2 regions of the Sphingomonas sp. OV641 genome follow, and region 1 is predicted to be linked to the other one. Evidence: riboswitches for the same ligand, from Rfam matches in the RefSeq annotation. Region 1 holds a riboswitch; the other holds the start of a gene.
The links. Region 1 has a riboswitch for cobalamin ahead of BMX36_RS16590 (DUF1852 domain-containing protein). Riboswitches for the same ligand answer to the same signal wherever they lie in the genome.

Region 1 (3,406 bases):
CGGCATAGCTGGTCTCGCGCCCTTCAAAGGCGATGGCCACCGCCTCGCCGCGCGCCTCACGCTGCGCGGCGGGAATGTCGGCCAGGGTACGGATGGCGTCCAGATCGATCATGCGTTCCTCTCCCCCCGTCTTGCGGGCTGTCTATGCCCCCTTTCAGCGCAAAGCGCCGGCCAGCGCCAGCACCACGCCCGCGACCACCATCAGCAGCCCCGCCGCTTCGAAGCGATGAAACGGCTCCCGCAGGTACAACGCGGCAAAGGCGAGGGTGAACACCACCTCCACCTGCGCCACGATCCGCACCAGCGCGACCGGCGCGATCGCAAGCCCGGCGAACAGGCAGATCGATCCGGTGCCAGCGAGCAGCCCGACCTGCGCCGAAGTGCGCCACGTGCGCAGCACCGCGCGCAGCGTTCCCGGCTCCCGCATCGCGACCCACAGGCCAAGCGCCAAGACCTGGATCGCGATCACCGTCACCAGCGTGACCAGCGCGGCGAGCAGCGGCGCACCGGGATCGAGATGAAGCGCGGCGCGGCGGATGAACACGGCGGTGATCGCGAACAGTGCGCCCGCACCGAGCCCGCACAAGGCGGCCGGCTGGCCAAGCGCGCGCACCACATCCCGCCCGCGAAGATCGCGCCCGCCCAGCGCCAGCGTCAGCACGCCCGCCATGCCGAGCGTCACCGCCAGCCCGATCAGCATGCTGACCGGCTCCCCCAGGATCAGCCAGCCGAACAGCGCCGCCTGCACCGTTTCCGTCTTCGAAAAGGCGGTGCCGACGATGAAGTTGCGATAGCCAAAAGCCATGATGAGGAGGTTGGTGGCCAGCAATTGCGCCACTGCCGCCACCGCCGCCAGCGCGACAAAGGCAGCGTCCGGCACGGGCAGCCGCGCGTCGGTGAGCGACAGATAGCCGGCAAGTACGAGCAGCACGAGCGGCAGGCCATAGACGTAGCGCACAAGCCCCGCGCCATTGATCGACAGCTGCGCGCGAAGCCGCTGCTGCACGGCCGTGCGCCAGGCCTGGAGCAGGCCGGCGAGCATGGTGGCGGGGATCCAGGCGAGCGCCAGCGTCACGGCGCGTCCGGTAATGGCGGCATGATGCCAGTGATAGTTCGAAAGCTAAGCAATTGCCAGCACCCGCCCGTCGGGGCGTGCCTTCGGCTGATGCAGATGGCCGTCACGCGGCGTCACCCAGGTGCCTTTCGCACCGGTGATCGTGAATGCCTGCCCTCGCGCGAAAGAGCGCTGGTCACTCGGGGTCGCTCATGCCTTTCTGCCGGGAGCATCGAGCAGAACGTGCGGATGAGTTGACGTTATGAGACCAGCGGTTCGCCAGCGCGCTGATCGTTGCCGACCAGGATCGCGGTCGCCGCGCATGTGTGTCGCCGCTCGTCCGTTACGAAGACCCCGATCGCGCGGCGACAGCTCTCATTACCATATAAAGATATCTTTATATCTCCATTGACAGCGGCGGATCGATGGTGTTGAACAGCCATGTCGAGGTTCCCCATCCCAGGCGTGGCGATGGGGCTAAGACGGGAAGCCGGTGGTGTCCTTCGGGGCAGAATCCGGCGCTGCCCCCGCAACTGTAAGCGGCGAGCGGCGGCTCCAATTCGTGTCACTGGGCTTTGCAACGAGCCCGGGAAGGCCGGAGCCACCGCGTTGACCCGTGAGCCAGGAGACCTGCCTTTCGACGCCAAAACGTTCCTCGGACGGGGGTTCCTCCGGTGGATCGCGCTTGACGAAAGGCCCGTGGTTCATCGCCAGCCGGGCCTGCCTGTGGCTTGCGCGCTCTCGCCTGTGACCTCCGCCCGTTACAAGCAGGTGAGTCATGACGAACAGCGGCTTCACGTTCACGATCAGCAGCATCCCCTTCAACGAGGATTATCGTCCGGCCGACAACACGCGCATCACCACCAATTTCGCCAATCTCGCGCGCGGTGAAAGCCGACAGGAAAATCTGCGCAACACGCTGCGGATGATCGACAACCGCTTCAACTCTCTGGCGCATTGGGACAATCCGACCGGCAATCGCTATTCGGTGTCGCTCCGGATCATCTCCGTTTCGTTGCATGTCGACGTGCAGGAGGATGTCGACGGCTTTCCGATCATCGAGATCCTCGAGACAGCGATCATCGACAAGGCGACGGGCGAGAACATCCCCGGCATCGTCGGCAACAATTTCTCATCCTATGTTCGCGACTATGACTTCAGCGTGCTGCTGCCGGAATATCTGAAGGGGCACCCAGGAGGCGGCGTTCCCGAGGGATTTGGCGACCTGCACGGGAAGCTGTTCCAGCATTTTCTGAATTCGCGCGCATACCGCGGTCATTTCCGCAAGCCGCCCGTCATCTGCCTCAGCGTATCGAGCAGCAAGACCTATCAGCGGTCCACCAACGAACATCCGGTCCTTGGCGTGGAATATACCACCACGGATTATTCCGCGACTGACCGGTATTTCGCGAAGATGGGCATGATGGTGCGCTATTTCATGCCGAAACATGGCGTCGCGCCGCTCGCCTTCTATCACATCGGCGACCTGATCGGCGATTTCACCAATCTGGAACTGGCCAGCACGATCAGCACCATGGAGACATTCCAGAAGATCTACCGGCCGGAAATCTACAATGCCAATTCCGTCGCCGCGCAACATTACCAGCCGAGCCTCAAGTACCAGGACTATTCGCTGACCCGCATCGTCTACGATCGCGAGGAGCGCAGCCGGCTCGCCGTCGAGCAGGGCAGGTTCGCCGAAGAGCATTTCATCAAGCCGCATGGCGCGGCGCTGCAGCGCTGGTCCGCGACCGCCGGCCTTTGATCCTCCCGCACATCACAAGGTATCCATCATGACGACATTGTTGCCGACGACGACCGCGGGCAGCCTGCCCAAGCCTTCCTGGCTTGCCCAGCCCGAAACCCTGTGGTCGCCGTGGAAGCTGGAGGGCGAGGAACTGATCGCCGGCAAGCAGGACGCGCTGCGCCTGGCGGTCGACGATCAGCGGCAGGCGGGGATCGATATCCTGGGCGATGGCGAACAGACGCGCCAGCATTTCGTCACCACCTTCATCGAGCATCTGGACGGCGTCGATTTCGAGAAGCGCGAGACGGTGCGCATCCGCAACCGCTATGACGCGAGCGTGCCGACCGTCGTGGGGGCCGTTTCCCGCCCCAAGGCGGTCTTCGTCGACGATGCGCGCTTCCTGCGTGCGCAGACCGATCAGCCGATCAAGTGGACGCTCCCCGGCCCGATGACGATGATCGACACCCTTTATGACGCGCATTACCGCAGCCGCGAGAAGCTCGCCTGGGAATTCGCCTGCATCCTCAACGAGGAAGCCCGCGAGCTGGAGGCGGCCGGCGTCGACATCGTCCAGTTCGACGAGCCAGCGTTCAACGTGTTCTTCG
Region 2 (3,406 bases), on a different contig from region 1:
ATTGTCGAAACTGTCGCCGACCACCAGCACCGTTCCGCCGAGCCCCAGACCGAATGGGAAGCGGTAATCGGCGGACATGCTGACCGTGTCCTCGGGCCGGCGCGCCAGATCGTTGCCGACGAACCCCTCGCTGCGGTTTTCGCTGTCGATATGGCTATACGACCCGCTGATCGTGAAGCCTTGCGCCGGCCGCATCACCAGCCCGAGTTCAACGCCCTCCGCGCGGGTGCGGGCGATGTTGCTGTACGTGAAGGTCAGCGAATCGAAGTCGATCTGGTTGCGCGTCTTGCGGTTGAAATAGGTCGCGCTGGCGACGAGCTGGTCGCCGATCAGCTTCTGCTCGACGCCTGCATCCCAGCTTTTCGCCGTCTCGGGATCGAGCGTCGGCGTGCCGTAGAAGGGCGCATAGAGCTGGTACAGTGTCGGCGCCTTGAAGCCTTCGGCGTAGCTTGCGCGCAGCGTCGTGCCGGTCGGCAGCGTATAGGCCGCATTGGCCGCGAAGGTGGTGTGCCCGCCAAACGCATCGTCGTCGTCATGGCGCACCGCGCCGGTCACGGCCAGGCCCTCCACCGGAGTCAGGATCAGCTCGCCCCACACGCTCGTCACGCCGCGGCTAAAGCGGTCGAACCCGTCGGAAAAGCGCGTGTCCTCATGCTCGACGCCGGCGACGAGCCGCACAGCGTCCATCGCCTGGAAATCGCCCTTGTAAGTGTAGCGCTCGCTGCGACCGCGCCCGATGAACTGCGGCTCCGCACCCAGGTCGCGATCGAGATTGTCGCGGTTGATGTCGGCGATCTGGAAGGCAATCGTGTTGCGGGACCGGCCGTCCGCGAAATCGGCATGCAGCCCAGCATAGCCGTACAGCTCCTGCGCGGTCGAATATTCGCGTGTGTCTGCGAAGGCATAGGTCGGCGCGGGAAAGCCATCGAGATCGGTGCGGCTGTCTGCCCAATAGCCGCGAAGGTCGAGGCGCAGGTTGGGCGCGAACGCCACTTCCACCCGGCCGCTGGCGCCGTACTGGCGATAGCCGTCGCGCTCGCTGCCCTGATCATAGGCCGAGATGCCATCGGTGCGGAGGTAACCGCCGGTCAGCGAGCCGGAAACGATGCCCGAGCTGCCGGAAACGCCGCCGCTGGCGAACAGCGTATCCATCTCGCCATATTCTACATTGCCGCGCGCCTGCAGGCCCTGGGTCGGCGCCTGCGTGATGACGTTGACGACGCCGCCGATCGCCTGGCTGCCCCACGGCACCGAGTTGGGCCCGCGCAGCACCTCGACGCGCTCGACCGAGGCGCTGAGCAGATTGGCGAAATCGAACGCGCCGCCGGTGGACGACGGATCGTTGACGCGCACGCCGTCGATCAGCGTCAGCGTCTGGTCGCCCTCCGCACCGCGGATGCGCACGGCGGTGAGCGTGCCGATGCCGCCGTTGCGCGTGACGGTGATGCCCGGCGTGGTCTGGAGCAGGTCGGTCAGCACGACCGTCTGGCGCTGCTCGATCGTGTCGCGATCGATGATCGTCACTGCCTGGCCGGTAGTGTCGACGTCCTGCGGCACGCCGCTCGCCGTCACCACGATGTCACTATCGCGGTCGAGATCCTGCGCCAGCGCCGGCGCGGCGATCAGCGCTGTCGATGCCGCCAGCCAGTGGATGATCTTCATTGTTCTTGCCCCAAACAGGGCCGCGGCCGGCGCTTGCCTGCGCCGTCCGTCAGCCGATCCCTCTTGTCGCTCGCTCGAGGGTTTCGGCCTCGTCCGCCCGGCACACCCCGTCCGCGCGATGGATCGACGTGCGACCGGCAGGTCTCCTGGCTCTCGGGTCCATCATGCCGCCCTGCCTTCCCGGATCGCTCCAGTGGCTGGGATGGGCGGCACTCGCCGATCACAGTTGCGGGGGCAGCGCGGGTGCGGGCGATGCGCCCTTCCCGACTTCCCTTTTCATCCCGTCTCCGGGAACCGTTCGCGGCCGGTGCCGTAGGACCGATGCGGCCGATCCGTCAATATTCCACGCCCTTTTGCGCGTTGAACCCGGCATTGAAGGGATGCTTCACCTCGCCGAATTCGGTGACGAGATCGGCGATTTCCACCAGTTCGGACCGGGCGCCGCGACCGGTGACGCAAATGTGCTTGGTCAGCGGCCGCTCCTTGAGGAACGCCAGTGCCTCGGCGAACGGCAGGGTGTCGTCGGCGAGCACGATGTTAAGCTCATCGAGGATCACGAAGTCGATCTCGGGATCGAGGATCAGTTCCTTGGCCCGCTCCCACCCGCGCCGCGCCGCCGCGATATCGCGCGCGCGGTCCTGCGTATCCCAGGTGAAGCCCTCGCCCATGCTCTCGAAGCTGACGAGGTCGCTCGGATGATCGGTGAAGAAGTTGCGCTCCCCCGTCTCCCATGTCCCCTTTACGAATTGCAGGATCGCGACGCGCATCCCCCAGCCGATCGAGCGGATCGCCATGCCGAAGGCGGCGGAGGACTTGCCCTTGCCGTTGCCGGTATGGACCAGCAGCAGCCCGCGCTCGAGCGTTCGCCGCGCCTGCATCTTGTCGCGCGCCACCTTCATGCGGCGCATCCGCTCGTTGTGACGGATGTGGTCTTCGGGCTGGTCGGTCATGGACGCGGTATCGCGGCGCGATCTAGCGCACGCAACAGCTAGAAGCTTACCTCACCCGCTCCGTCATCCCGGCCTCGCGCCGGGATCCAACCGTCCGCGAACGCTGGTGCTGCTTTCTCGGGCGACAGAGTATGCGGCGCCATGGATCCCGGCTCAAGGCCGGGATGACGGGTGATTGTACAGGCCCGGCTCCCCACTGTCGCCCGCTGGGCAACCGTAGTCCGTCCTACTAGTGATGCTGGCACAGGGGGACTAATCGATGAACCGCACGACGATGCTGCTCGGCCTTGCACTGGCCGTGACGCCGCTTCCGGCCGAAGCCCAGGCCAGCAATCCACTCGCCGGCACCGAGCGTCTCGACGGCCTGCTCCCGATCCACCTCGATCGCAGCGACGGGCGCATCCTTCTCTCGCTCCCCGCGCCCGGCGCGGACGGCATATCCACCCGGCTCCTCTACTCCACCGCGCTGCGCACCGGGCTCGGCTCCGCCCCCATCGGCCTCGATCGCGCGGCGCCCGGCCCGGCGCAGATCCTTGTCGTCCGCCGCCTTGGCAAGAAGGTCGCGTTCGAGCTCGAGAACACCCGCTTCCGCGCGACCGGCGGCTCGCCCGCCGAACAGGCGGCCGCCAGCGACGCCTTTGCCACCTCCACCCTCTGGCTCGGAGACGTGACACCAAGCGCCGATGGCCGCCTGCTGGTCGACATTGCGCCGTTCCTCGCCCGCGATACCAAGGGCATCGCCGATCAGCTCAAGGACGGTGGGGAGAAAGGCTGGAAGCTCGTCGGCGACTTGA

Region 2: it holds a riboswitch for cobalamin, as region 1 does, so the genes downstream of both, BMX36_RS11210 (TonB-dependent receptor plug domain-containing protein) here and BMX36_RS16590 (DUF1852 domain-containing protein) in region 1, are expected to answer to the same signal.

The regions. Positions count from the first base shown of each region.
Region 1 is NZ_FNZB01000004.1:128,388-131,793, reverse strand. Features, by position in the region: gene BMX36_RS16600 (long-chain-fatty-acid--CoA ligase) at 1-112, opposite strand, end outside; gene BMX36_RS16595 (DMT family transporter) at 155-1,075, opposite strand; cobalamin riboswitch at 1,485-1,707, shown strand; gene BMX36_RS16590 (DUF1852 domain-containing protein) at 1,833-2,819, shown strand; gene BMX36_RS16585 (methionine synthase) at 2,848-3,406, shown strand, end outside.
Region 2 is NZ_FNZB01000002.1:68,446-71,851, forward strand. Features, by position in the region: gene BMX36_RS11210 (TonB-dependent receptor plug domain-containing protein) at 1-1,662, opposite strand, end outside; cobalamin riboswitch at 1,781-1,976, opposite strand; gene cobO (cob(I)yrinic acid a,c-diamide adenosyltransferase) at 1,998-2,612, opposite strand; gene BMX36_RS11220 (zinc-dependent metalloprotease) at 2,872-3,406, shown strand, end outside.